Regions from separate parts of the Lentibacillus halophilus genome, predicted to be linked through region 1. Evidence: a T-box and tRNA genes for the amino acid it is inferred to sense, from the RefSeq annotation. Region 1 holds a T-box; the other holds one or more tRNA genes.
The links. A T-box is a leader RNA that pairs with one kind of tRNA and senses whether it is charged. The one in region 1 lies ahead of ACZ5Q7_RS09825 (valine--tRNA ligase), so its partner is inferred to be a tRNA-Val.
Positions count from the first base shown of each region.

Region 2: it has a tRNA-Val gene. The T-box ahead of ACZ5Q7_RS09825 (valine--tRNA ligase) is inferred to sense a tRNA for this amino acid. The anticodon was not compared.

Region 1 is NZ_AP043750.1:1,999,682-2,014,873, forward strand. Features, by position in the region: gene clpX (ATP-dependent protease ATP-binding subunit ClpX) at 1-362, shown strand, start outside; gene lon (endopeptidase La) at 658-2,994, shown strand; gene yihA (ribosome biogenesis GTP-binding protein YihA/YsxC) at 2,975-3,562, shown strand; gene hemA (glutamyl-tRNA reductase) at 3,910-5,283, shown strand; gene ACZ5Q7_RS09785 (cytochrome C assembly family protein) at 5,302-6,123, shown strand; gene hemC (hydroxymethylbilane synthase) at 6,146-7,075, shown strand; gene ACZ5Q7_RS09795 (uroporphyrinogen-III synthase) at 7,075-7,863, shown strand; gene hemB (porphobilinogen synthase) at 7,856-8,824, shown strand; gene hemL (glutamate-1-semialdehyde 2,1-aminomutase) at 8,859-10,151, shown strand; gene spoVID (stage VI sporulation protein D) at 10,321-11,487, shown strand; gene ACZ5Q7_RS09815 (phosphotransferase) at 11,668-12,735, shown strand; gene ACZ5Q7_RS09820 (hypothetical protein) at 12,732-12,920, opposite strand; T-box leader at 13,055-13,279, shown strand; gene ACZ5Q7_RS09825 (valine--tRNA ligase) at 13,336-15,192, shown strand, end outside.
Region 2 is NZ_AP043750.1:1,505,800-1,520,991, forward strand. Features, by position in the region: gene ACZ5Q7_RS07315 (D-2-hydroxyacid dehydrogenase) at 1-785, shown strand, start outside; gene ACZ5Q7_RS07320 (cob(I)yrinic acid a,c-diamide adenosyltransferase) at 788-1,348, shown strand; gene perR (peroxide-responsive transcriptional repressor PerR) at 1,528-1,977, shown strand; gene ACZ5Q7_RS07330 (DUF2614 family zinc ribbon-containing protein) at 2,091-2,477, opposite strand; gene ACZ5Q7_RS07335 (nucleotidyltransferase-like protein) at 2,607-3,473, shown strand; rRNA gene ACZ5Q7_RS07340 (16S ribosomal RNA) at 3,990-5,558, shown strand; rRNA gene ACZ5Q7_RS07345 (23S ribosomal RNA) at 5,708-8,632, shown strand; rRNA gene rrf (5S ribosomal RNA) at 8,789-8,904, shown strand; tRNA gene ACZ5Q7_RS07355 (tRNA-Asn) at 8,922-8,996, shown strand; tRNA gene ACZ5Q7_RS07360 (tRNA-Ser) at 8,998-9,089, shown strand; tRNA gene ACZ5Q7_RS07365 (tRNA-Glu) at 9,105-9,176, shown strand; tRNA gene ACZ5Q7_RS07370 (tRNA-Val) at 9,240-9,315, shown strand; tRNA gene ACZ5Q7_RS07375 (tRNA-Met) at 9,328-9,404, shown strand; tRNA gene ACZ5Q7_RS07380 (tRNA-Asp) at 9,419-9,495, shown strand; tRNA gene ACZ5Q7_RS07385 (tRNA-Phe) at 9,532-9,604, shown strand; tRNA gene ACZ5Q7_RS07390 (tRNA-Tyr) at 9,621-9,706, shown strand; tRNA gene ACZ5Q7_RS07395 (tRNA-Trp) at 9,717-9,790, shown strand; tRNA gene ACZ5Q7_RS07400 (tRNA-His) at 9,805-9,877, shown strand; tRNA gene ACZ5Q7_RS07405 (tRNA-Gln) at 9,895-9,969, shown strand; tRNA gene ACZ5Q7_RS07410 (tRNA-Gly) at 9,976-10,050, shown strand; tRNA gene ACZ5Q7_RS07415 (tRNA-Cys) at 10,073-10,146, shown strand; tRNA gene ACZ5Q7_RS07420 (tRNA-Leu) at 10,162-10,243, shown strand; gene ACZ5Q7_RS07425 (phosphatase PAP2 family protein) at 10,371-10,574, shown strand; gene ACZ5Q7_RS07430 (DUF4317 domain-containing protein) at 10,592-11,803, shown strand; gene ACZ5Q7_RS07435 (aldo/keto reductase) at 12,066-12,908, opposite strand; gene ACZ5Q7_RS07440 (LysR family transcriptional regulator) at 12,986-13,858, opposite strand; gene hpaI (2,4-dihydroxyhept-2-ene-1,7-dioic acid aldolase) at 14,109-15,041, shown strand; gene hpaE (5-carboxymethyl-2-hydroxymuconate semialdehyde dehydrogenase) at 15,074-15,192, shown strand, end outside.

The sequences.
Region 1 (15,192 bases):
GCAGTTTGACACCGCTGGATGAGGATGCACTTGTTGATATCTTAACTCGACCGAAAAACGCATTGGTGAAACAGTATGAAAAACTGTTTGACATTGATGAGGTCGAACTCGAATTTGAGGAAGGAGCACTTCGGGCAATTGCTCATGAAGCCATTGAACGAAAAACCGGAGCGCGCGGTCTGCGGTCCATTATTGAAAGTACCATGTTAGATGTCATGTTTGATCTTCCTTCCCGCGAGGACATTGATAAGTGCATTATTACCAATGAGACAGTCGAAAATGAAAATGGAAAGCCGAAACTGGTGTTCCAGGACGGCACTGTTCAGGATGAAAATGAAAAAATACCCAAAGAAAGTGCTTAACGAATTAGATTGAAATAAGTGTTCCGGGACTGACATTACATTTGACTCCTTATTTACCGTGAACGTAGATGGAGCTGTCCAAATGTTGATGTCAGTCTCTTTCTGTATTATCTGCAAAATCAGTCAGCAAACCTTCACAGAATACGTTTTACTTTATCTTCTGTGAGTAGTATTGTTATATGAGGCAATACTAAAAAAGCTATTGATATTTACAAGCATATCTTTTTTCTATAAACTTTACAGAATGAACACCTGCTGTACAGAAATTCCAGTAACAATGGAGGTACATATCGTTATGGCAACAGAATCTACCCAATTTCCTCTCCTTCCATTGCGCGGATTACTTGTTTTTCCATCGATGGTTCTGCATTTAGATGTGGGCCGGGATAAATCCGTAGCTGCCTTGGAAAAAGCCATGATGGATGAAGAGACCATATTCCTTGTCTCTCAAAAAGAAGTGAGCATGGAAAACCCTGAACCCTCAGACATTTACAGGGTGGGAACCGTGGCCAATGTCAAACAGATGCTCAATCTTCCGAATGGCACCATGCGTGTTTTGGTTGAAGGACTTTATCGGGGAGAAATCACCGAATTTATTGATGAAAACGAAGCATTTACAGTTGAAATTAAGCAGCTGGAAGAGGAACACGCTGAACAGGATGAAGAAGAAGCACTAATGCGTTCATTGCTCAAACAATTTGAACAGTACATAAATGTCTCAAGTAAAATTAATCAGGAGACACTATCAACCGTTTCTGATATTGAAGAACCAAGTAGGTTTGCGGATATCGTTGCATCCCACTTGTCCCTTAAAATTAAGGATAAGCAAGACCTATTGGAAATTGCCAATGTCAAAGACCGTCTGCAACATTTGCTCCATCTCATGTCCAATGAGAAAAAAGTGTTAGATTTGGAGCAAAAGATTGGTCAACGTGTCAAAAATTCCATGGAAAAAACACAAAAAGAATATTATCTACGGGAGCAATTGAAAGCTATCCAGAAAGAATTGGGAGAAAAAGACGGAACATCCGGTGAAGCGCAGCAACTGCGTCAAAAAGTACAGGCCTCCACTATGCCCGAGAATGTCGCTGAGACGGCTAAAAAGGAACTGGATCGGTTTGAGAAAGTGCCGCAAAGTTCTGCTGAGAGTTCCGTCATCCGCAATTACATTGAGTGGCTTCTCGCACTTCCATGGACTGAAGAAACACAGGACAGAATAGAAATTAACAAAGCCGAAGACATTTTGGAAGAAGACCATTATGGCCTTGAAAAAGTAAAGGAACGTATCATTGAGTATTTAGCGGTTCAAAAACTAACCGAATCCATTAAAGGCCCCATTCTTTGTCTTGTCGGGCCGCCTGGTGTTGGAAAGACGTCATTGGCAAAGTCTATTGCCCGTTCTGTTAATCGTCATTTTGTCCGTATCTCTCTTGGTGGTGTTCGTGACGAAGCTGAAATTCGTGGTCATCGTCGCACATATATCGGAGCTATGCCTGGTCGAATTATACAGGGAATGAAAAAAGCAGAAACAGTCAATCCGGTGTTTCTTCTGGATGAAGTGGATAAAATGGCCAGCGATCTCCGCGGTGATCCATCAGCAGCTATGTTGGAAGTGCTGGATCCTGAACAGAACAGTCAATTCAGTGATCACTACATTGAAGAGACATACGACCTGTCGAACGTGCTGTTCATTGCCACAGCTAATTACGTTCAAAACATCCCCGGACCATTGCTTGACCGTATGGAACTTTTAACAATTGCAGGTTATACCGAAGTAGAAAAGCAGCATATTGCTAAAGAACATTTAATCCCAAAGCAATTGAGGGAGAATGGTTTGAAAAAAGCCAATCTGCAAATTCGTGACGATGCCTTAATGAAACTGATCCGAACGTATACACGGGAAGCTGGCGTGCGCAATTTGGAACGACAATTGGCAACGTTGTGCAGGAAAGCAGCTAAGAAGATTATTTCCGGTGAGAAAAAACGGGTCATTGTAACAGAAAAAAGCTTGGAAGAACTGCTCGGAAAGCCGCTTTACCGTTACGGGCAAATGGAAGATGAAAATCAGGTTGGTGCTGCAACCGGTCTTGCTTACACAGCTGCCGGAGGCGATACATTGTCAATAGAGGTTTCTCATTATCCGGGTAAAGGAAAACTGACGCTTACTGGCAAACTCGGTGATGTCATGCAGGAATCGGCTCAGGCTGCCTTCAGCTATATTCGCTCAAGGGCAGAGGAGTTAAAGGTGAATCCAGACTTCCATGAAACCTATGATATTCATATTCATATCCCGGAAGGCGCTACACCGAAGGATGGCCCTTCAGCAGGCATAACAATGGCGACGGCTCTTGTTTCCGCATTAACCGGAAGAGCAGTTCGAAACGATGTCGGCATGACCGGCGAAATGACACTGCGGGGCCGTGTGCTTCCTATCGGCGGACTGAAAGAAAAATCGCTCAGTGCGCACCGGGCAGGAATTACAACGATTATTATACCGCAAGAAAATGAAAAAGATATAGAAGATATTCCAGAAAGTGTTCGGGACGGTTTGACGTTTATAAAAGTGACTCATTTGGATCAAGTGCTCGAACACGCATTAACGGAGGAGAAACATGAAAGTAACGGAAGCTGAACTGGTTATAAGTGCCGTCGGTCAAGATCAATATCCGAATGACGATTTGCCGGAGATCGCGCTTGCCGGTCGTTCCAATGTTGGAAAATCATCTTTTATTAATCAGCTTATCCAACGGAAGAGTCTGGCCAGAACATCATCCAAGCCAGGAAAGACACAGACAATCAATTTTTATAAAATAAATAACATGTTTTATTTTGTTGATGTACCAGGCTATGGGTATGCTCAAGTGTCCAAAACGGAACGGGAAAAATGGGGTGTCATGATGGAAGAATACTTTGACACACGACAATCCTTGAAAGCATGCGCGATGATTACCGACCTACGTCATCCACCAACAAAAGACGATGTTCAGATGTATGCCTTTTTGAAACATTATGAACTTCCGGTCGTTGTGATAGGGACGAAAATGGATAAAATCGCCAAGGGCAAGCGGGCCAGCCATTTGCAGCAAACCATCCGGACGCTGCAAGTGGGGACGGATGATACGGTTATTCCTTTTTCCGCTGAAACCGGAGAAGGAAAAAAAGAAGCCTGGCGGATGCTTAGCCAATATATGAACCATTAATAATATCCCCTTCCCGTCGTAGGGAGGGGTATTTATTGATATACTATAACTATGTATAAAACATACATTGCAATAATAACAAGGACATTTTCTGACTGAAACAACGATAAAGGGCAATCTGATTCCGCAGTCAAAAAGAAATACTGGTGCCAATCCGATTCACGAGGCTGGATGATTGAACTCAGTCTGAGGCATGTGATACGTTGCCAACAGTTTAAATGCGATCGTTACGAAGATCATTATCCGGACAGATGTTAAATGATGTTCACAAATCGATGCAAATCTGTTGGCAATCTGTGTTACACTAGAGGCAATTGACGTTTCATAGCGTTTTGGGGGTAATAACTGTGCATATTCTTAAAGTTGGCTTTCATTATCAGTCAGCCCCTTTGGAATTGAGGGAACAATTTACTTTTTCCGAAAATACGGCCGATCAGGCAATGGTGACATTGAAAGAGCAAAAGAGCGTTCTTGAAAATGTTATTGTATCGACGTGCAATCGTACAGAAGTTTATGCTGTTGTCGATCAGCTTCACACAGGACGACATTATATCAAACAATTTCTTGCTGATTGGTTTCAAGTGGATAAAGGGGCCTTCTCACCATATTTGCAAATCAGTGAAGGGGATAGTGCCGTTGAACATTTGCTGCGTGTATCCGCCGGAATTGATTCCATGATTCTTGGAGAGACACAAATACTCGGCCAGGTGAAACAAGCGTTTACGACAGCGCAGGAAAAGGAGACAACCGGCACAATTTTTAACGAATTGTTTAAACAGGCGATTACGTTTGCAAAGAAATCACATAAAGAAACATCCATTGGTGAGCATGCCGTATCGGTCAGTTATGCAGCTGTACAACTTGCTGAAAAAATCTTTGGGCAATTGCGGAGTAAAAAAGTGCTTGTTCTAGGTGCCGGAAAAATGGGCGAGTTGGCAGCGCAAAATATTGTGGACGCAGGTGCTTCTGATATAACGGTGATGAATCGTACATTGGAGAAAGCACAGACAATGGCTGAAAAATTTTATGCACGGGCCGAGTCCATTAGCCAATTGAATGCTCAGCTTCAGGACGCGGATATTTTGTTCAGCTCAACCGGTTCGCAGACAGCTGTATTAACAAAAGAAGATGTTGCGTCCATACAGAAGAAACGAAAAGGCAGACCGATTTTCCTGGTTGACATCGCTGTTCCCAGGGACTTGGACGCATCCATTGGCGATTTGGATAATGTGTTCTTATATGATATTGATGATTTGCAGCATATTGTTGATGAAAATTTAGCTGCTCGAAAAACAGCAGCAGAAAAGATCGAAATAATGATTGAGTCAGAAATTGTCGCTTTTGACGAATGGGTACAGACATTGGGTGTTGTTCCGGTTATATCTGCGTTACGCAAGAAGGCACTTGGCATACAATCGGAAACCATGAAAAGCATTGAGCGGAAAATGCCTGATTTAACCGCCCGTGAAAAGAAAGTGCTCAATAAACACACCAAAAGTATTGTTAATCAACTTCTCAAAGAGCCTATAACTCAAGCTAAAGAACTTGCTGCCCTTGATCGTAAAGAAGAAGCGTTGGAATTGTTTGTTGATATTTTCGGAATTGAAGATGAGGTACGTGAGGAATTGAGTAAACAGGTGAAACAAAATAATGAAACAGGAAAAACAGATGAAACGTTATCTTTTCCCTTTGTGAATAATAATCCATCCACCACTCAATAAGAAGAAAGGGTCACCACTATGGATGAAGCAAAATGGTTTTATGAATTGATTCTTATTACGTATGGGCTGAGTCTGGTGGGGTATTTCCTTGATTTTATACAACATAACCGGAGGGCAAACCGAGTCGCCTTCTGGTTACTTTGTATGGTTTGGCTTATGCAAACCACTTTTTTATTAAAACAGTGGCTCATTACCGAGAGCTTTCCTGTTATAACATTGTATGACGGCCTGTCATTTTATGCTTGGGTGCTCATGACGTTTTCGTTAATCCTCAGTAAATGGTTCCGAATACAATCTATGTTATTTTTTATGAACTTATTGGGATTTTTTATTTTATTACTTTATATTTCAGGCAAAGCCAAAGAAGACATGCACATACAGGGTGTGGAGTTCGTTCATGAAATGCTGATCGCACACATATCACTGGCTTTGATATCATATGGTTTTTTCACTGTTTCTTTCCTTCTTTCCCTTATGTATCTCGTACAATATAAGTTTCTAAAGGAAAAAAAGGGATTCCACTGGATATGGAGGCTCGGGGATTTAAACCTCCTGGATGCGATTTCATTCAGGGCTGTCACACTTGGTGTCCCTTTATTGACCATGTCTATTATACTGGGGGTAGTTTGGGCGTATGTGGCCAACGCCGAATTTTACTGGTTTGATTTGAAAACAATCGGCTCGATCCTTATGCTGATTGTCTATATCATTTACTTACTGCTTCGTTTAGGAAAAGGATATCTCGGAAAATCCATCTCCATTTATAATTCAGCGGCGTTTTTATTGTTGCTGATTAATTTCTTTTTGTTCAGCATGCTATCCAATTTTCATTTACAATAGAATTATTGAGGAGGACGCTTGAATGCGCAAAATTGTTGTTGGTTCCAGAAGGAGCAACCTTGCTCTGACACAGACCGATTGGGTGATTGACCGATTAAAGAAGGCTGGGGCAAGCAATGAATTTGAAGTAAAAAAAATTGTTACAACAGGGGATCAAATTCTGAACGTAACCTTGTCCAAAGTTGGCGGAAAACGATTGTTTGTTAAAGAAATTGAAAAGGCCATGTATGAAAAAGAAATTGATCTTGCTGTACACAGCATGAAGGATATGCCTTCAGAAATGCCGGAAGGTCTTGCCATTACGACTATTCCTGTCAGGGAAGATCATCGGGATGCCTATATCGCGAAAAATAATATTCTATTGAAGGATTTGCCCGCCGGAGCTGTTGTTGGCACAAGCAGTCTTAGGCGTAAGTCGCAAATTTTGGCGACGCGGCCCGACCTTGAGATACAATGGATTCGTGGAAATATTGAATCACGCATCCGAAAACTGCATGAAGAGAATTATGATGCCATTATTTTGGCTGTATCTGGTTTGAAACGTGTTGGCTTAAGTGAAGAGCTTATTACCGAGTACTTGGAATCTGATGTGTGTGTACCATCGGCCGGACAGGGTGCTCTAGCCATTGAGTGCCGTGACGATGATAATGACTTGCACGCATTGTTGCAACAGATTAATGATCCCGATACAGAAAAAACGGTGACGGCTGAACGGACGTTTCTTCAACTTCTGGAAGGAAGTTGTTCGGTACCCATCGGTGCGTATGCGCATCTCGAACATAACGCTATTATCATTACTGCCTTTGTTGGAACACCTGATGGTCAAACCATCCTAAAGGAAACTGTCAGAGGAACTGATCCAGAGGCCGTTGGGTCGGAAGTAGCTGAAAAGCTGATCAGCCAGGGTGCCAAAGACATTATTGAAAACGTGAAACAGGAGCTTGATCTTTGATGCCTCCCAAGCTGTATGGAAGAAACATTCTCATTACCCGGGAAAAACAACAGGCGCAGATCTTTTCCGATAAGGTGCTCGAGCGTGGTGGTAACCCCAGCGTTGTACCTCTGTTAACCATTTCATGCAAAAACCATCAGGACGTTATGAAACCTCTTCAGGAGAATACGTATTTTAGCTGGCTGTTTTTCACAAGTGTCAATGGTGTTCACTGTTTTTTTCAGCTTCTAAATTTTTACAACATAGATAAAGCGGTGCTAGCAGAAAGCAAGCTTGCTGCTGTTGGCCAAAAAACGGCCAAAGCATTGGATGAATACGGTTATCAGGTTGATTTTATCCCGTCTGTTTACAATGCGGAAACAATGCGAAATGAATTCAACTATTCGAATACACACACTGATGAACACATTCTTCTTATTAAAGGCAACCGGTCGCGTCGTGTTCTGCCGGATTGGTTCAAAGAGCAAGGGATTCCATTCGAACAAATGGAAGTGTACGAAACAGCCCGCAATGACGCCTCGAAAGACGAACTGAACAGACAATTGCGGTACAATCATCCGGATATTATTACATTTACCAGCCCATCATCAGTTGACGCATTTATGACCTTGAAAGAGACGGCGATATCGGTGAATGCCACTATTGCCTGTATCGGGACAACAACAGGGGAACGGGCACTTGATTTCGGTTTTCGTTGTCCCGTGGTCCCCAATGAATTTACGATTGATGGAATGCTGGACCAAATAGGCCAATATATTGAACAGAAAGGATGGATGGATGATGAGTGAATCATTTAAACGGCATCGCCGACTTCGTTCGTCAGCAGCCATGCGTTCGATTGTACGTGAGAATGAATTAAAGATGGACGATTTTATTTATCCGCTTTTCGTCATGGAAGGAAACGATATAAAAAATGAAGTGCCATCTATGCCAGGCGTTTATCAACTGTCACTTGACAACCTAAAAGAAGAGGCGGATGAATTGCTGTCACTTGGCATCAAAGCTATCATGCTGTTTGGAATTCCCAGTGAAAAAGATGAACAAGGGACAGGCGCTTTCAAGGAAAACGGCATTGTACAACAAGCAACCCGTCTTATGAAAAAAGAGGCTCCGGAATTGCTTATTGTTGCTGACACGTGTTTGTGTGAATACACATCACACGGCCATTGCGGTGTCATTCACCATGAAGATGTGGACAATGATGAATCGCTGAAACTGTTGGCAAAAACAGCTGTGTCACAAGCTGAAGCCGGTGCGGATATCATTGCGCCGTCAAACATGATGGACGGATTTGTTGCTGTCATTCGCGAGGCACTGGATGAAGCAGGATATAACAATATTCCCATTATGTCCTATGCCGTTAAATATGCATCAGCTTTTTACGGCCCATTTCGTGATGCGGCTGACAGCTCACCACAGTTTGGTGACCGCAAGACGTATCAGATGGATCCATCCAATCGACTGGAGGCACTGCGGGAAACAGAATCCGATATTGAGGAAGGTGCGGACTTCCTGATCGTTAAACCGGCCATGTCATTTTTGGATATTGTCCGAGATGTGCGGAATCATTCGAACACCCCGGTCGTTGCGTATAATGTAAGCGGTGAATATTCGATGGTGAAAGCCGCTGCGTTGAATGGATGGATTGACGAGAAAGAACTAGTGCTTGAAAAGTTGACGGCTATGAAACGGGCTGGTGCGGATTTAATTATTTCCTATTTTGCTAAAGATGTTGCAAAGTGGTTATAACCGATTAACACATTTTTCATTGAGGTGATAAACGATGGGAAACATTGATAAGTCCAAACAGGAATATGAAAAAGCAGTCGATCTGATGCCCGGTGGTGTCAATTCCCCTGTACGCGCGTTTAAATCGGTCGGTATGTCCCCGATTTTTATGGATCACGGGAAAGGCTCAAAGATTACGGATATTGATGGCAACGAGTACATTGATTATGTGATGAGCTGGGGGCCGTTAATCCTTGGTCACGCCGATGAACGAGTCGTTTCCAAACTGAAAGAAGCAGCTGAAGGCGGGACCAGCCTTGGTACATCCACTGTTCAGGAAAATAAAGTGGCACAAATGATCATTGACCGTGTTCCGTCCATTGAAATGGTCCGCATGGTCAACTCCGGCACAGAAGCAGGCATGAGTGCATTGCGTGTTGCCCGCGGCTATACCGGACGAAACAAGATCCTGAAGTTTGAAGGTAATTTTCATGGTCATAGTGATTCACTGCTTATCAAAGCCGGTTCCGGTGTTGCAACTCTTGGCTTACCTGATAGCCCGGGTGTTCCGTCGTCCATTGTGGAAAACACCATAACCGTTCCGTATAATGATTCGGAAAGTGTTCGGTATGCCTTTGAAGAATATGGTGATGACATCGCTGCAGTCATTGTTGAACCTGTATCCGGGAATATGGGAGTCGTTCCATCCACAGAAGATTTTCTGCAGGAATTGCGGAGGGTAACGAATGATTATGGCTCCCTTTTGATATTTGACGAAGTGATGACAGGATTTCGAGTCGGTTATAACTGTGCGCAAGGCTATTTTGGTGTCACCCCTGATATAACTTGTCTTGGAAAAGTCATTGGAGGTGGCCTGCCGGTCGGAGCGTATGGTGGTAAACGGGAGATCATTGAACAGGTTGCACCGACGGGTCCTGTTTATCAAGCCGGTACGTTATCCGGCAATCCATTGGCTATGACGGCCGGATACGAAACATTGAATGCTTTGGATGAATCAACCTATGAGGAATTAATCCGGAAAGTGGATCGATTAGTGGAAGGGTATAAACAAGCTTCCATAGATTATGACATTCCGTTGCAGATTAATCGGGCAGGAGCCATGTTTGGTTTCTTTTTCACCAATGAGCCCGTCTTTAATTTTGAAACAGCTCAAAATGCAGATCTCGACTACTTTGCTCAGTATTATCGAGCCATGATTGACGAAGGCATTTTTCTGGCGCCATCACAATTTGAAGCTGTATTCATGTCAACAGCTCATACGGATGAGGATATTGACAAAACCATTCAAGCCGTACGTACGGCCTTTTCCAAAATCGAAACAAAATAGGTTTTCAGTAAAAAAGCTGTTCTGCAAAAGCCAGGGCAGCTTTTTTATAGCTTCGCCGAGAAAAATAGCAGCATGTTTTGTTTCCGTAGGCATATACCATAGGCACCAGACATATAGTTGCAATGAGACATATAAGCATAAGGATTATCGATTGAGGGGAGGAAGACCGTTGGAAAATGATCGTAATGTTTTTCGTTTTGAATTAAACGAATCCCTCTTTTTTGCCAGAGGACAGGAAGTCAGTGACATGATGGGGGTCTCATTGGACCCGGAAATTTCCATAGATTCATTTAGTGATTACATTTCCATCCGGGGTGTGATCGAGCTCAACGGTACGTATCAAAAAGAAACGATAGATGTTGACGAAACAGAAGATCCTTATGATGTAGATGATGATCACGCCCGTAAATACATGGAAAGAGTGAATGATATTGATGATAACCAGGCTGAATTCACACACCGTTTTCCAGTCGAAATTTCGGTGCCTGCCAACCGTGTAACAGATTTGGACGACGTAACCGTTGGTATTGAATCGTTGGATTATGAAATACCGGATGAACAGCAGCTAAAGTTAAATGCAGTTATCGGGATACATGGTATTGCTGATGAGGTCGACGTTACAGATGGAGCATCTTCAGAGGTGGATTCATCGTCACCTCCGAGGGATGATGAAACATTTGCATTTGATATAAAAATGGAAAACGAAGAGGAGAACACCTCAGAAACGCTTCATGATTCGGAAACGGCGCCGATATGGCCTGAGGGATCTGTTGAAGAAAGTAATCAGGAATCAGTCGTGGAAGATATCGGAAACGATGTTCAGGGTACCGCAGATGACGTTCAGGATAACGAGGACAACGCCCAAGATACCGGAGACGACACAGTTAAGAAAGACGATGACACACCAAATGAGAAAGATCGTTGGAAAGGGAAAAAAACACAAACACTGGCTGAATTTTTTGGAACAGAAAACAAGAAAACGTCCGGAGATGACAGTGTGGAAGCTGATGAAACGGATGGACAGGATGATAATCAGGAAAATGTGGATGAATCACCATCCTTAGCAACGATTTCCGAGACAGCTGATGTGGACGAACAAGGCGAAAGCACGGATGCAATCGTGTCTGATGCAGAAGATGTTCGCTATTTGGCGGATATGTTCCGACGTGACGAGGAAGAATCATTCGCTAAAATGCGGCTGTGCATCGTTCAGGAAACCGATACCGTCGAATCGATTGCCGAACGTTACGGTATATCCGCCCTGCAACTGCTGAGACAAAATCATCTGGGAGAGGAAAGTTTGGAAGAAGGACAATTATTATATATCCCGTCGTAAACAGAAACATAAGGCAAAACGTCAAACAGTGGATGTTTTAATCGTTCGCAAATTGGTTGTGGAAATTGACCACTGTTTATTTCCCGCCCACACATGGATTGCTCCACGTTTAGAGTAGGTATAACGTCCTTTTATGCATGAAAGAAACCTTTCTCTGCTCATTCACTGGAGCCATCCGTTATGTGTCTAACTGCGTGGGCATCGTTCTATCTGATCGGCAAGGTGGTGACCTTACTGGTGACAATGATTGAAAAAGTAGCCAACATGTATGGTATCTATCCCCGTTATATGGAGCAAATATCACCTCGTTTATTCAAGGTGAACGACGGGCGCTATGATTACGCATTGAAAAAAAGCAAGCTGACCGAGGAAACGATTCCATTGTGGGAGCATGTATTCCATCAAGCGTATAAGTTGTCATTGAGAGGTGTTTTGCCTGTTTATTTAACGAAGGAATCCAATCTGTATGCATCGGTCGATGGCGTTTGTTATTATATGATGCCGTGGATGCAGCGCTCCGATTTGAATCATGAGCAGCATCTACGCGAATCTTTTAATATGATTGGGGAAATTCATGCTGAAACGAGACAGGCACAGTCACCGAATGCCACCTTGGTCGATGAGAGATTTCGAGATTATCGCAGCCAATGTCAAAACCAGCAGCAAACATTGCTTGACTTTGTACAGCAATTTGAGCAGAACCGATTCATGTCTCCGTTTGAATTGCAAGTGTGCACGGATTATCATGTACTAACCCATGCACTGACAGAGTTGGATAGGCAGATCGACCGTTTCCTGGATGCCTGGGAAGAGGATCATCATTGGAATGTCAATTTGTGTCACGGGCATTTGCAATCTGACCATATTCTTGGTCGGGAGCGTCTCTGCATCGTCAATTGGGAAGATGCTCACTATGATCATGCTGTTACTGATTTAGTCCCATTGTTACAGGAACAGGTTCGTTACTACGATCAGTCGACCGAGAAATTAGCGCAATTATTTTCTTCGTATGAGCAGAAAAACCCATTAACAACTAAGGAATGGCATTTTTTGATGATTCATTTGCTGGATGTTTCCCGATACATACAGCTTGTTACAGACTATCGTTCCGCGCAGTCCAGACACTCTATGATTATGCAGCAACAAAAGCTTTTGCACACCCGACGTCAATTGCAACTTGGTTTGGATTGGTCTCTTTCTGCAAATAACGATAGTGCGGATGATCAAGAATATCCCGATGAATCTTAAATCCATTCGAAATAAAAAGCAAAGAAAAGACCGGCGAAAAACCCTGTCAAAAATACATCCAGTGATGTTGGGAATAATAATGTACGAATCAATTGAAAAACCAATATGGGCAGAGTTATTTTTTCAATAACAATGATGCAGCGTCTTGCCCACGGTGGTAGTCGGTAGCGGTAAAAACGTGCCATATTTTCTTCACCTCTTCCATTTTGTATCATTGTATGCATAACTGGATGGCTTTTGTGCTTATGTGCAATGAGTGACATAACAGTTGATTTTACCGATTATAAACGGTAAAATGTAATAACATAAACGACATAGCACAAATGCAGCAATAAGGAATAGTAGGCAATGACTGCCCAGAAGAGAGGGAATGCTGGTGGGATTTTCCCGGGAATGGTCATTTCTGAAGTCGCCCTTTAAGCAGCTTCTCTGAAAGAAAGTAGGAGAATGCCGGTATCACCGTTAACGATCAACGAGTGCATAAATAATGATTGTTTATGAACAAAGGTGGAACCACGGAAAGCAAATCCTTTTCGTCCTTATAACAGGACGGAGAGGATTTTTTATTGGTGAAACAGTTTAATGGAGGAGGCATATGCCATGGAAGAAGAGAACAAAACCGTTATGTCATCCAAATATGACTCAGCTAAGGTGGAACGGGACCGTTACCGATTTTGGGTGGACGGGAATTTTTTTGAAGCGGATTGCGATAAAGAAAAAGAACCATTTACCATTGTGATTCCCCCGCCTAATGTCACCGGCAAGCTGCACTTGGGTCATGCGTGGGATACGACGATGCAGGACACCATTGCCAGAATGAAACGCATGCAGGGGTATGATGTGCTGTGGCTGCCGGGTATGGACCATGCGGGCATTGCTACACAAGCGAAAATCGAGGCGAGGCTGAAAGAACAGGGGCAAAGCCGACATGAACTTGGACGTGAAAAGTTTCTCGAAGCTGCCTGGGACTGGAAAGAGGAATATGCTGATTTCATACGATCCCAGTGGGAAAAACTCGGTCTTGGCTTGGATTATTCCCGGGAACGCTTCACTATGGATGACGGATTATCAGCGGCGGTCCGGGAAGTTTTCGTCACAATGTATGAGAAAGGGCTGATTTACCGCGGACAATATATCATCAACTGGGATCCTGTGACACAGACAGCTCTTTCTGATATTGAAGTTGAGTACGAGGAAGTCGAAGGTAAATTTTACCATATGCGCTACCCCATAAAAGGCAGCAATGAGACGATTGATATTGCCACAACGCGTCCGGAAACGATGCTTGGTGATACAGCGGTGGCTGTTCATCCTGACGATGTTCGGTATAAACATTTGATTGGTCAAACGGTTATTTTGCCGCTTGTCGGTCGGGAACTCACGATTGTTGCGGATTGGTATGTCGATATGGAAATGGGATCAGGGGCTGTGAAAATAACGCCCGCTCATGATCCGAATGACTTTGAAATCGGCAATCGACACAATCTTGAGCGAATCCTTGTCATGCATGAAGACGGGAGTATGAATGAAAACGCGCTGGATTATCAAGGGCTTGACCGGTTTGATTGCCGAAAACAACTTGTGCAGGACCTTCAGGAACAAGGATTTTTGTTAAAAATTGAAGATCACGTGCATCAGGTTGGGCATTCGGAACGCAGTGGCGCGGTGGTGGAACCCTATTTGTCCACGCAATGGTTTGTCTATATGAAGCCACTTGCAGATGATGCCATTGCCTTGCAGCAGCAGGATGACGAAAAGGTTCATTTTGTTCCGGACCGATTTGAGCGCACGTATCTGCACTGGATGGAAAATATTAGAGACTGGTGCGTTTCTCGCCAGCTTTGGTGGGGACACCGTATTCCGGCATGGTATCACAAAAAAACAGGTGACATGTATGTAGGAAGAGAAGCTCCCGATGACCTTGAAAACTGGGAACAGGATGACGATGTGCTGGATACCTGGTTTTCATCGGCATTATGGCCATTTTCAACGATGGGTTGGCCTGATGACGATGCAGAAGACTTGAACCGTTATTTCCCGACTGACGTCCTTGTCACCGGCTATGATATTATCTTCTTTTGGGTAGCACGGATGATATTCCAGTCGAAACAGTTCACCGGCAAACGGCCCTTTAGAGATGTCCTGATACATGGGCTGATCAGAGATGCGGAAGGACAGAAAATGAGCAAATCACTCGGCAATGGCGTTGATCCGATGGATGTTATTGATCAGTATGGTGCCGATTCATTGCGTTACTTTCTCCTGACAGGGTCAACCCCTGGACAAGATTTACGTTTTCATTGGGAAAAAGTGGAGGCTACTTGGAATTTCGCCAATAAGGTTTGGAACGCATCCCGATTTTCTTTAATGAATATGGACAACTTTAGATATGAAGACATTGATTTGAGTGGGGACAAATCACTGGCGGATAAATGGATATTGACACGACTGAATGAA
Region 2 (15,192 bases), 490 kb from region 1:
TAATTGATGAGGCTGCACAGCTGCAATGGATAATGGTGCTCTCGGCGGGAATAGAAGCCATGCCGCTTGCCGCGATCCAGGAGCGGGGGATCTTTGTAACGAATGCAAGCGGGATCCATGGAGTGCCTATGGCTGAATATGCTATGTCCATGTTGCTGCAGGTCCTCCGCCAGCAAGAACAGATAATGGCGAATGAATCTGTACATAAGTGGGACCGGTCCGTACGAATGGATGAATTGGCCGGAAAGACACTTGTCATTGCAGGCACAGGAGCGATCGGGCAGGAGGTGGCCCGTCTGGCTCAAGCATTTCGTATGTCGGTCTATGGTGTATCAAGAAGCGGCCGGGATGTGGATTATTTTGACCGAAATGTCACGAATGACCAACTTGGAGATTTGTTGTCCACTGCGGATGTTGTCGTTTCCGTTTTGCCCAGCACCCCGGAGACACAAGGTTTTTTTACATATGAACAGTTCCAACGAATGCCGGATCATGTCATCTTTTTGAACATGGGACGAGGGGATGCTGTTCCTGAAGAAGATATGTTGAAAGCACTTCAGGAAAGTGAAATTGCCCATGCCGTTCTGGACGTGTTTGACCAGGAACCATTGCCGGAGGACCACTCATTCTGGGAAATGGATAATGTGACGGTTACACCCCATATATCTGGTGTCTCACCGCATTATCAAAAGCGAGCTCTGGCCATATTTGAAGAAAATCTGCAACGGTATCGGGAAAAACAGCAGAACTTTGTAAACATGATTGATGTCAATAGGGGGTATTAATGATGCGCATTTATACTAAAAAGGGTGATAAAGGGCAGACGTCGCTTATTTCAGGCAAACGTGTCGCGAAAAATGATCTTCGCGTGGAAGCATATGGAACGTGTGATGAAGCTAATTCCATGATCGGTCTGGCAATCAGTTTTCTTTCGGATGAAAATCGGTTGGAGAAGGAAGCCTTTTTGAATAAAATGCACCGGGTTCAGACCATTTTGTTTCATGTCGGTGCTGAATTGGCGACACCGGATGATAAAGACGTAACATGGGAATTGAAGAACGATCATATTCAGGAGTTGGAGGACCAGATGGATGCATGGGATGAAGAGCTGACGCCATTGCGCAACTTCATCCTCCCGTCCGGACATAGAGCGTCGAGCGCGTTGCATACAGCAAGAACCATTATACGACGAGCAGAACGTCAAGTTATCACATTAAATGAACAGGAGAACGTCAATCCATTGGTCGTGACTTATTTAAATCGATTGTCTGACTTTTTGTTTGTTGCCGCCCGCTATATCAATCGAATCCAGAATGTTGACGAAATACCTTTGAAAGCTGATTTGTAGACATTGCAAGGCGTAGTTATTCCTTTATGATGAATACTCATTTTTCGTGGGTTAATATTATCGTCACATTTATAATATACGTATATTGACAGAACAGTGCTTATACAGGTACACTTTAATTATAAGAATTATAATATAAGAATATTATCAAACGCCGAATATATGGGAAAGTGGGGTGCATGACGGTGTCTGACGAAAGATTACAGGAAGCCATTAATACACTTAAGGAATCTGGCGTGCGTATAACACCACAACGTCATGCGGTTCTTGAATACCTTCTTCATTCAACGATTCATCCAACAGCTGATGATATTTATAAAGCCCTTGAAAGTAAATTTCCGAACATGAGTGTCGCTACTGTTTACAATAACTTGCGCGTACTTCGGGAAACGGGGCTTGTCCGAGAGTTGACATATGGTGATTCATCAAGCCGTTATGACTACAATTCAAGCGAGCATTATCATATTATCTGTGAAACGTGCGGAAAAATCGTGGATTTTCATTATCCGACCTTGGATGAAGTGGAGTCTCTCGCGGAGAAGATGACCGGATTTAATGTTACGCACCATCGAATGGAAATTTACGGTAAATGTGAAAACTGTCAACATGCTACTACAGCGAAACAGTAATCATGCAAAAAATCCAGCCTTTTTAAGCAGGGCTGGATTTTTTCTTCAGGGTCAGCAATATTTTGTTATGTTCAAAGTTGCCTGAGCGAATCCTATTTTCCTTATTCACGTTGTTACTCCTCGTTGTCGGCTTTTGCTTGTCTACGAAACTTTCGGTTGTTGTATCGTTCATCAAATATTTTTCCTTCCAAATCTTTATCAAGGGTTAGCGGTTGTTTGCAATGCATGCACGCATCAACACGACCGAGCATTTTTGTTCGCTTCTCACAGCTCGGACATACAATGGGAACAGCCCTGGTGGATAGCATGCCGATCCACAAATAAATCACGCAACTTAATAAAATGAACATAAGTCCCAGCAAAAATAATGCGAGCATCAGCCATTCGATTTTTTTAGCCAGGATCCCTCCATACATAACAGCAAATCCGACAAAAATCAGAATAAGAGCAAATGAGCGGATTTTGTTTATTTTACTGGTATAAGCCAGTTTGCCAGCCATTGCTATGACCTCCTTAACGTCCTTCATAAGGTAGTATAGCATATTTTAAAGGATTTTTTGATCCGGAAAAAAGGATTTTACATCATCATAACGAAATAGACAGTATTCACGTTTATGGAGGATCAAGCAATGGAAAAGTTATTCAAACCGATATACGAAGAATACGTAAACCATGTCGATACATTAGGGGTTATTTTAATAGAAAAAACAAAACCGTACAGTCCGATTACCGCTAATTTTGATGTTATCATACTTGTTATTGTCAAAACGCCGGATAAAGACTGGCATGAAAGACATTATGAATGGCATGATAAGATAGCGGCCACGTTTACTATTTCAGAACTTTCACTGAATAAATGGATTGATACAAACATCAACCGTAAAGTAATTGAATGGATTTTTGCTGGCACGGTAGTGTTCGATCGGGATGATCATATAAAAGCATTAAAAAATCGACTAAGATGTTTTCCATATGAAAAGAGAGATTTACGTAAAACAATGGAGTTTGGTAAGTTGTTAAGAAGCTTCAATGAGGGCAAAGATCTTTATGCATCTGAACAATATAAGGATGCTTTCATTAGAATGGTGCACACTCTACACTATTTAGCAAGACTTGCCGTGGTGGAAAACGGATACTATCCGGAAGTGACGTTGTGGAATCAGGTGAAACGGATCGATCCGGAAATATATAAATTGTATGACGAGTTGATGGAAAGCGATGAATCGATTGCGAAGCGTATACAGTTGATGATCCTGGCTTCCGATGTGGCGATCAGTAAAAGAGCAACGGTTTCCGCGAAGCATCTTTTGGATATCATTAATGAAAAAAATGATGCATGGGCTTATGATGAACTTAAGACTCATCCGGAAATCGCTCCGTACGCCATGAATTTGACCGCAATATTGTCTTATCTAACGAAAAAGAATATATTAAAAACAGAAAAAGGGAAAACAAAGGTTGCCGATGTATACAAGCGAAAATATCGGATAACGTGAAGATATGAATGATTGGAAACGTATGTGATCCGAGCATAAATGGCAACTGTATATTGTATTGAATGGCCACTTTTCGCTATACCGTGCTTGCGATAAAAAAGTTATTGACGCATGATTTTACGCATGGTATATTAAATCTTGTCGCAAAAATTCCTTTTGAATTGAACCGACAAAAATTCATTTAAAATTATCCCTTGTTTAATTGAGGGAGCCATGTTATATTAGTGAGCGTCGCTTTAAAGGCGATGCACACTTCTTTCCGAAAAAAGTACAAAAAAGTTATTGACTTTAATCTTGGAAGATGGTACACTTCCTTAGTCGCCATTTGAGAGGCGGCAGGAAATAAACATTCGTTGCTCCTTGAAAACTGAACAAAACAGCCAGTATGACAGATGGATGTCATAGGCAGGAAGTCGGAATGCTGATGTGTATATCAGCTGGATGGCTTACCCCTTGAAATCCACAAAATAAGCGAAGCCAATGAACGGCTGATCGGTGTCAGTCGTATTCCAAACTTTTTTGGAGAGTTTGATCTTGGCTCAGGACGAACGCTGGCGGCGTGCCTAATACATGCAAGTCGAGCGCGGGAAGCAGACAATCGCCCTTCGGGGCGTGCGTCTGTGGAACGAGCGGCGGACGGGTGAGTAACACGTGGGCAACCTGCCCGAAAGACCGGGATAACTTGCGGAAACGTGAGCTAATACCGGATAATGCCTTTCCCCGCATGGGGGAGGGCTGAAAGACGGCCTTTGTGCTGTCACTTACGGATGGGCCCGCGGCGCATTAGTTAGTTGGTGAGGTAAGAGCTCACCAAGGCGACGATGCGTAGCCGACCTGAGAGGGTGATCGGCCACACTGGGACTGAGACACGGCCCAGACTCCTACGGGAGGCAGCAGTAGGGAATCTTCCGCAATGGACGAAAGTCTGACGGAGCAACGCCGCGTGAGTGATGAAGGTCTTCGGATCGTAAAACTCTGTTGTCAGGGAAGAACAGGCGTGGTTCGAACAGGGCCATGGTTTGACGGTACCTGACCAGAAAGCCCCGGCAAACTACGTGCCAGCAGCCGCGGTAATACGTAGGGGGCGAGCGTTGTCCGGAATTATTGGGCGTAAAGGGCGCGCAGGCGGTCTTTTAAGTCTGATGTGACATCTCGCGGCTCAACCGCGAGCGGTCATTGGAAACTGGGAGACTTGAGTACAGAAGAGGAGAGTGGAATTCCACGTGTAGCGGTGAAATGCGTAGAGATGTGGAGGAACACCAGTGGCGAAGGCGACTCTCTGGTCTGTTACTGACGCTGAGGCGCGAAAGCGTGGGTAGCGAACAGGATTAGATACCCTGGTAGTCCACGCCGTAAACGTTGAGTGCTAGGTGTTAGGGGGTTTCCGCCCCTTTGTGCTGAAGTTAACGCATTAAGCACTCCGCCTGGGGAGTACGGCCGCAAGGCTGAAACTCAAAAGAATTGACGGGGGCCCGCACAAGCGGTGGAGCATGTGGTTTAATTCGAAGCAACGCGAAGAACCTTACCAGGTCTTGACATCCTCTGACAGCGGCAGAGATGCCGTGTTCCCTTCGGGGACAGAGTGACAGGTGGTGCATGGTTGTCGTCAGCTCGTGTCGTGAGATGTTGGGTTAAGTCCCGTAACGAGCGCAACCCTTAATCTTAGTTGCCAGCATTAAGTTGGGCACTCTAAGGTGACTGCCGGTGACAAACCGGAGGAAGGCGGGGATGACGTCAAATCATCATGCCCCTTATGACCTGGGCTACACACGTGCTACAATGGATGGAACAAAGGGACGCGAAGCGGCGACGTGATAGCCAATCCCACAAAACCATTCCCAGTTCGGATTGCAGGCTGCAACTCGCCTGTATGAAGCCGGAATCGCTAGTAATCGCGGATCAGAATGCCGCGGTGAATACGTTCCCGGGCCTTGTACACACCGCCCGTCACACCACGAGAGTTGGCAACACCCGAAGTCGGTGAGGCAACCATTTTGGAGCCAGCCGCCGAAGGTGGGGCCAATGATTGGGGTGAAGTCGTAACAAGGTAGCCGTATCGGAAGGTGCGGCTGGATCACCTCCTTTCTAAGGACGAATGAGAAAACGGATGTCATACATGGCTGTTTGGTTCAGTTTTGAGGGAGCAACCCTCATGAATCAGCCACCTTTGGTGGTTGTTGCACCTTGAAAACGGAATAAGAGCCATCCATTTCAATGATTAATAATGAAACGATGGTTAAGTGACCAAGGGCGCACGGTGGATGCCTTGGCACCGGGAGCCGATGAAGGACGGGACCAACACCGATATGCCCTGGGGAGTCGTAAGCAGACGTTGATCCGGGGATTTCCGAATGGGGGAACCCGCTGTCCGTAATGGGACAGCATGCGTATCTGAATTCATAGGATGCGCACGGCACACCCGGGGAACTGAAACATCTCAGTACCCGGAGGAAAAGAAAGCAAACGCGATTTCCCGAGTAGCGGCGAGCGAAACGGAACCAGCCCAAACCGGAAAGATAGCTTTCCGGGGTTGATAGGACACTCCATGGGAGTCATCAAGAAATGACTTAGACGAAACGGTCTGGAATGACCGGCCGGAGAAGGTAAGAGCCCTGTAGTCGACAAGCCATTTCCTCCGGAGTGGATCCTGAGTACGGCGGAACACGAGAAATTCCGTCGGAATCTGGGAGGACCATCTCCCAAGGCTAAATACTCCCCGGTGACCGATAGTGAACCAGTACCGTGAGGGAAAGGTGAAAAGCACCCCGGAAGGGGAGTGAAAAAGACCCTGAAACCGTGTGCCTACAAGTAGTCGGAGCCCGTTAATGGGTGACGGCGTACCTTTTGTAGAATGGACCGGCGAGTTGCGTTCGTATGCAAGGTTAAGTGGCCAACACGGAGCCGTAGCGAAAGCGAGTCTGAAGCAGGGCGCATAAGTATACGGGCGCAGACCCGAAACCGTGTGATCTACCCATGTCCAGGGTGAAGGTCAGGTAACACTGACAGGAGGCCCGAACCCACGTATGTTGAAAAATGCGGGGATGAGGTGTGGGTAGAGGTGAAATGCCAATCGAACACGGAGATAGCTGGTTCTCTCCGAAATAGCTTTAGGGCTAGCCTCAAGGCATGCGTTCCGGAGGTAGAGCACTGATTGAACGAGGGGCCCTCATCGGGTTACCGAATTCAGTCAAACTCCGAATGCCGGCAACGTAACACCTTGGGAGTCAGACCATGGGTGATAAGGTTCATGGTCGAGAGGGAAACAGCCCAGACCGCCAGCTAAGGTCCCCAAGTATACGTTAAGTGGAAAAGGATGTGGCGTTGCCCGGACAACCAGTATGTTGGCTTAGAAGCAGCCATCATTTAAAGAGTGCGTAATAGCTCACTGGTCGAGTGACGCTGCGCCGATAATGTAGCGGGGCTAAACGTATCACCGAAGCTGCGGATTGTTCATGCGAACAATGGTAGGAGAGCGTTCCGGGTGCTGCGAAGTCGGACCGTGAGGACCGGTGGAGCGTCTGGAAGTGAGAATGCCGGTATGAGTAGCGAAAAAAGAGTGAGAATCTCTTTCACCGAATGCCTAAGGGTTCCTGAGGAAGGTTCGTCCGCTCAGGGTAAGTCGGGACCTAAGCCGAGGCCGAAAGGCGTAGGCGATGGCTAACAGGTCGATAATCCTGTACCACCTCGTGAGCGTTGGAACGATGGGGGGACGCAGAAGGATACGGAAAGCGCACCGATGGATGTGTGCGTCCAAGCAGCAAGGGTGTTGGGCAGGCAAATCCGCTCAACGCATCCTGAGCTGTGACGGGGAGGGAAATCAAGTACCGAAGTTCCGGATTTCACACTGCCGAGAAAAGCCTCTAGTGAGTTCACAGGTGCCCGTACCGCAAACCGACACAGGTAGGCACGGAGAGTATCCGAAGGTGTTCGGGAGACCTCTCGTTAAGGAACTCGGCAAAATGACCCCGTAACCTCGGGAGAAGGGGTGCTCACTTACGTGAGCCGCAGTGACCAGGCCCAAGCGACTGTTTACCAAAAACACAGGTCTCTGCAAAGCCGAAAGGCGATGTATAGGGACTGACACCTGCCCGGTGCTGGAAGGTTAAGGGGATGCGTTAGCGCGCTCGGCGCGCGAAGCGTTGAACCGAAGCCCCAGTAAACGGCGGCCGTAACTATAACGGTCCTAAGGTAGCGAAATTCCTTGTCGGGTAAGTTCCGACCCGCACGAAAGGTGCAACGACTTGGGCACTGTCTCAACGAGAGACCCGGTGAAATTATACTATGCGTGAAGATGCGCATTACCCGCGACAGGACGGAAAGACCCCGTGGAGCTTTACTGCATCTTGATATTGAATGTTGGTGCAGCTTGTACAGGATAGGTGGGAGCCGTCGAAGCGTGAGCGCCAGCTTACGTGGAGGCATCCGTGGGATACCACCCCGGCTGTACGAACATTCTAACCCAGGGCCGTGATCCGGTCCGGAGACAGTGTCAGGCAGGCAGTTTGACTGGGGCGGTCGCCTCCCAAAAGGTAACGGAGGCGCCCAAAGGTTCCCTCCGAATGGTTGGAAATCATTCACAGCGTGCAAAGGCATAAGGGAGCTTGACTGCGAGACTGACACGTCGAGCAGGGACGAAAGTCGGGCTTAGTGATCCGGTGGTTCCGCATGGAAGGGCCATCGCTCAACGGATAAAAGCTACCCCGGGGATAACAGGCTTATCTCCCCCAAGAGTTCACATCGACGGGGAGGTTTGGCACCTCGATGTCGGCTCATCGCATCCTGGGGCTGTAGTCGGTCCCAAGGGTTGGGCTGTTCGCCCATTAAAGCGGTACGCGAGCTGGGTTCAGAACGTCGTGAGACAGTTCGGTCCCTATCCGTCGTGGGCGCTGGAAGTTTGAGAGGCGCTGTCCTTAGTACGAGAGGACCGGGATGGACACACCGCTGGTGCACCAGTTGTTCCGCCAGGAGCACGGCTGGGTGGCTACGTGTGGTCAGGATAAGTGCTGAAAGCATCTAAGCATGAAGCCCCCCTCAAGATGAAACTTCCCATCACGTTCAGTGAGTAAGATCCCTCCAAGACGAGGAGGTAGATAGGTCCGGGGTGGAAGCGTGGCAACACGTGAAGCTGACGGATACTAATCGATCGAGGACTTAACCACACATTTCACATTGGAATGGCCTAATGTTCTTATTCCGTTTTCAGGGTGCAATTGAAAAAAACCCTTGCATTTTTCGACGATAACGGCTATAATGATCCTTGGCCTTGATAAATATCGGGTTTGGGCATCCATTATCGTTGATTGTCACAACTTAGGTCTGGCGGTATTAGCGGAGAGGACACACCTGTTCCCATGCCGAACACAGCCGTTAAGCTCTCCAGCGCCGATGGTAGTTGGGGCTTTGCCCCCGCGAGAGTAGGACGCCGCCAGGCGATACCATTTGGATTATTCCACAGTAGCTCAGCGGTAGAGCTATCGGCTGTTAACCGATCGGTCGCAGGTTCGAATCCTGCCTGTGGAGCCATGGAGAGCTGTCCGAGTGGTTGAAGGAGCACGATTGGAAATCGTGTAGGCCGTTATCACGGTCTCGAGGGTTCGAATCCCTCGCTCTCCGCCATTACAATTTAATTATGGCCCGTTGGTCAAGTGGTTAAGACACCGCCCTTTCACGGCGGTAACACGGGTTCGAATCCCGTACGGGTCATCTTTCACTTAAATGTTTTAGATGAAGGCATAAGTCTTGTAACATTTGCACTTATCGTGCATCGGAGGATTAGCTCAGCTGGGAGAGCACTTGCCTTACAAGCAAGGGGTCGCAGGTTCGAGACCTGCATCCTCCACCATAGTTCATACATCGCGGGGTGGAGCAGTCTGGAAGCTCGTCGGGCTCATAACCCGAAGGTCGCAAGTTCAAATCTTGCCCCCGCAACCAAAGTTATTCAAACTGGTCCGGTAGTTCAGTTGGTTAGAATGCCTGCCTGTCACGCAGGAGGTCGCGGGTTCGAGTCCCGTCCGGACCGCCATTTAAATAATTATTATTACATAAAATTGTTGTTTGCGGCTCGATAGCTCAGTCGGTAGAGCAACGGACTGAAAATCCGTGTGTCGGCGGTTCGATTCCGTCTCGAGCCACCTTCTTAATCAGTATGGAGGGGTAGCGAAGTTGGCCAAACGCGGCGGACTGTAAATCCGCTCCCTCAGGGTTCGGGGGTTCGAGTCCCTCCCCCTCCACCATATATTTAATAGGGGTATAGTTTAATGGCAAAACGAAGGTCTCCAAAACCTTTGATGCGGGTTCGACTCCTGCTACCCCTGCCATAATATACATTATGGCGGTCGTGGCGAAGTGGTTAACGCACCGGATTGTGGCTCCGGCATTCGTGGGTTCGATCCCCACCGGTCGCCCCTTCACTTTATAATATTGGGCTATAGCCAAGCGGTAAGGCATCGGGTTTTGATCCCGTGATTCGCTGGTTCGAATCCAGCTAGCCCAGCCATTATATGCGGAAGTAGTTCAGTGGTAGAACACCACCTTGCCAAGGTGGGGGTCGCGGGTTCGAATCCCGTCTTCCGCTCCATTTTTTCTTTTATTTCCCTTTTGGCGGTATAGCCAAGTGGTAAGGCAGAGGTCTGCAAAACCTCTATCACCGGTTCGAATCCGGTTACCGCCTCCATGAATTGACCCATATGCCGGTGTGGCGGAATTGGCAGACGCGCACGACTCAAAATCGTGTTCCTACGGGAGTGTGGGTTCGAGCCCCACCACCGGTATCGATATAAAGGCTTACTGACGGTATTTAGGCGACTAGATACCGTCTTTTTTACGTTCAATTATGGGTAGACGTCAGGAGGCTAGTCGTTTAACCACCCGCGCTTCCCACGAAGGAAGTGCTTTTTTATGGGGATAAACCGACGGGAACACCAACTAAACCCGCGAAAAACAGAAAAGCAATTCAGATTGTACGTGGGGCATCATTATCCAACAGACGTCATAGCTGGAATTATTGTTGGAATTGTATCGACTTATCTTTGTCCAGGAGTATATAATAGAATTTCACATAACAAACATCAGCGTACTTCTGCAATATATATTGATCACTAGCTTAGGAGTGAACACTATTGAACAAAAATGATATCGCACACTTTCGAAAACAATTCAAAGTGAATAATGACTTATTAAAAATTAGCGAAATATTTAATGTGTACATTATGAAAGAATCGAGTGACATTTATCACCAGGAAAGTTCATCATTTGATTTGCTGGAAGATGAACAGAAAGAGTTATTTTTAGACAACTTTAAAAAAGTACTATCAGGCCAGTTGGATCAAAAGTTATTTGAATTGAAGTTCCAAAGCGATGTGGAAAATAACAGTCAGCTCATTCTCCACCACGGTCTCTTAAGTAATGATACGGAAGAATGGAAGCGTCATATGCTTCAACTGGTCGAGAAAATGCTGAAAGACAAGCAATATGAAATGGATGTTGTTGTAACCTTTATACGAGGGGAATATATGAAACCAATGAAACGAAATGAAGAGGCGGAAGAAAATGAGCGCGACACGGTTTATTCCCATCCCTTTATTTTATGTAGCATGAATAAAACACAAGATCCGAAAAAGGAATTACTGTTTGATTATGTTGAAAAGGAGTTCAAATATAATGTCGTCGTAGATCCCATTATTAACCTGAAGGCTCCTATATCAGGATTTCTATTTCCCAGTTTTACGGATAATGCTACGGATGTTAATCACGTACTTTATTCGGCAGGGAAAGCGAATGAACCGAATTATCATTTCATAGAAGACGTCTTAAATGCGGAAGAGGTCGTAACTGCCGAAGAGGATAAGCTTGTTTTTGAGGAAGTTGTCAAAAAGGTAGCGGGTGACCAAATTAATACATCAACACTTTCAAATGTCTATGAAGAGATTCATCGGGCTGTGGAAGAAAATGAAGAGGAAGATGATGTAGCGAAATTAGACTACAAAGATGTAGAAAATGTTTTAAAAGTGAGTGGCGTAGAAGATGTCAATACAGAAAAAGTGGAGTCAGCATTTAAAACAGTGATTGATGATGAGTCGTATGAGTTAAAAGCAAGTAACATTGTCCCAAAATATTCTTCCAAGTCGATTAAAATAAAGACAAAAGTAGCGGATATCTCCATTGGTCCGCAAGACTTAAGCTATGTACGTCAAGTTGAATGGAATGGGAAACGCTGTTTAATGATTGAAGTGGAAGAAAACACGGTGATTGAGGGTTTCGAAATGATTCCGGAAGCTTTATTCCAGAAAGCCAATGAGAACGAAGAAGAAGATGGGACCGATAATAAATAATTAAAGCCTTTTGAGGTAATATGCCCACCTTTTTAGGTGAGCATATTACAATGAAACAGGTTCTACTAAACACTTGCCCTGAGTTAAGAACGATTCCGGCGGTGTCGTTCTTTACCGCCTTTCATATCATTTAATTCTTCTTTGCTTTTATTTTTTTTCTTCTTGCCTTTATCAGTACTCATCTTATTCCTCCTTTACTCATAGTCTGGCTTAAATGCCGAATATCATGTAAAGGTGGAACAGTTTGTTTGAATCCATTGGCTTAAAACTCTTCGTACACAGCTGGATTTTGGTCATTCATGCGGCCATCTTCACGTGTCAATTTGTCCAATGCCGTCATATCAACATCATCCAACACAAAGTCAAAAATAGCGATGTTTTCCAATTGCCGGCTGATTGATGCTGATTTCGGGATGGCAACAGCACCATGCTGAAAGTGCCAGCGCAAAATAATTTGTGAAGCGGACTTGCTGTGTTTGGCCGCAATATCGTTAATGGTTTTGTTATTAAATATGTTATTCGTCCGGGCTAAAGGACTCCATGATTCTGTTACAACACCATGTTGTTCATGCCATGTCCTCTGTTCTCTTTGATTAAAGAAAGGGTGTAATTCAACTTGATTGATACTTGGCAGCACGCCTGTTTCCTTTTCAAGCCGTTCAAGATGCTCCGGAAGAAAATTGCAAACACCAATGGAGCGGATCAATCCCCATTTTTTTGCATCAATCAAAGCTTGCCACGCCTCCACGTACTGATCTTGTATTGGGTTGGGCCAGTGAATTAAGTATAAATCATAATAATCAAGGTTTGCTCGATAGAGTGATTCCTGAATCGTCTTGATTGCTTGATCGTAAGTGTGATAACGACCAGGAAGCTTTGATGTAATGCGTAATTCCTCACGAGGTATAGATGTCCGCTGAAGCGCCGCACCTACTGTTCCCTCATTTTCATAATTGTAGGCTGAATCAATTAAACGGTATCCATGATTGATGGCGCTTGCGACGGCAGCCGCACCATCATTGCCTCTCAATCTGAAGGTGCCGAACCCAATCGAAGGTATTTGAAAGCCATCATGCAAGGTGATTTCTGGTATTACTTTAGACAATATACCACTCCTTATAAGGTTTGTTGGAAAATTCCCTATCCCGAAGTTCGTTAAACATTAGAAAATGGAATTCGAAATTAAAATAGGTCAATAAAGCTTCTGACACTTTTTGAAATATAGCGATCTTTTAACCAAATGATGGAGGACTTAGAAATGATCGTTGTATCCTTAATTTGTAACTTTCTTATGTTGTCCTGATGTCGTTCCTTAATAGCGGACTCCGGAATAATGGTTGCACCAATTGCCTCATGGACCAGTCCTAAAATCATATCAACATCAGGACATTCACCAACAATATTTGGTTCTAGTCCTTTATTTTCAAATTGGTTCATAATGACTTCGTATTGCCCTACACCAGTAATTCGATGAAGGAGTAAAAGTGGTAAACCGGCCAGTTCATTCAATGAAATCTCATTTTCGTAATTACCTAAATGCCAAGACTCGGGAGCAATAACGACGTAATCTTCATCAGATAAATCGTGCGATGAAAACGATTTCATTTCTAACGGATGTCGCACAACAGCAAGATCGATCTCTCGATTATGAAGCAATTCCGTAAGCCGGGACGTATCTCCTTCCCGTAAATCGATATTAACTTCCGGGAACTGACTCCGAAATTCTTTTATGGGGTGAACTACTTTTGAAAAACAAGATTTTACACAGCCAATGGAAAGTTTTCCTTTAAAGCCTTTGCCTGTTTCTTTTACTTCCATTGCCGTTTCATCCAAAAAATGAAATATATTTTCCGCCTTTTCATAAAGAACCATCCCAGCCTTTGTCAATTCCATTTGTCGCCCATTTCGTTCAAGAAGTGTAACCCCCAATTCATCTTCCAATGATTTTAACGTTTGGCTGAGCGGTGGTTGTGCCATATGGAGCTTCTTTGCTGCACGGGTAATTTGACCTTCATTTGCAATGGTATAAAAATAATTCAATTGACGTATATCCATGGATGACACCTCATTGTATATGAAAAATATATAAAATAATATCATCAGATATTTATAACATTATATAAAACATCTTTTATTTTTTCAATGTTCACATGCAAAGACGAACATATGATACTAAAAATCAAAACATTATGTATACTTTTTTTATATGTTAGAATAATATTTTAGATATTTTTAATATATTTTCTAATGTGGTATTATTAACTCAGAAATAAAAATTCTAATTATTTCAAAGGAGGCAAATCGAATGGAGAATATTGACGCTGTGAAACAACGTATTCGGGGAGCTTCTGTTGTTCCTGTTATTACACCTTTTCATGAAAGCGGATCCATCGACTTTGATGCATTGAAAAATATGATAGATTGGCAAATTAAAAGCGGTAGTCATGCTATATCCGTTACAGGGACAAGTGGTGAACCGAGCTCTTTAACCACCGAAGAACGGGTGCAGGTTATGGAAACAGCGATAAAAGCAATCGACGGCAGAGTTCCATTTTTACCGGGCACAGGTTCCACTAACCACGATGAAACAATGTATTTAACGAAAAAAGCTTATGAAATTGGAGCAGATGCGGCACTCGTTATCGTTCCATATTACAATAAACCAAACCAAGAAGCCTTGTTTAAACATTATAAAACGGTTGCGGATTCAGTAGACCTTCCGATTATCGTTTATAATATTCCGGGTAGAACTGCGGTGAACTTGCACGTGGATACGCTGGCTAAATTAAGTCAGGAATGCCCGAACATTATTGGTGTTAAAGAGTCCAATAAAGACTTTGAACATGTCAACCGTGTATTGCTCAAATGCGGTCGGGACTTCCTGCTGTACTCTGGTATCGAACTGTTATGCTATCCAATGTTAGCTATTGGTGGGGCGGGGTCGATTAGTGCAACCGCTAACGTTGCCCCGACAAAAGTTGCCGAAATGCATAATGCATGGAATGAAGGCGATATCAAACGAGCGCAAGACTTGCACTATGATTTGATGCCATTAAATGATGTCCTGTTCAAGGATACAAATCCGGCACCGGCCAAGGCAGCGTTGGGCATGTTAGGAAAGATCAACCCGACATTGAGAATGCCGATGGATGTTCCGCCAAAAGAAGTACAAGACGAGATCAAGAGTGTACTGGACAGCTATGGTTCCGAACTAAAAGATGCCGCCGCAAACAAATAAACGAATTACCTGATTAAGGAGTGAATGTGCACATGACACAACAACCAGTCAAACAAAAACTACCTGAAAACGTGGATATTAAGGATATCAAACTTTATATCAATGGTTCATTTGTGGATGCGGAATCGAAAAAACAATTTGAAAACGTCAG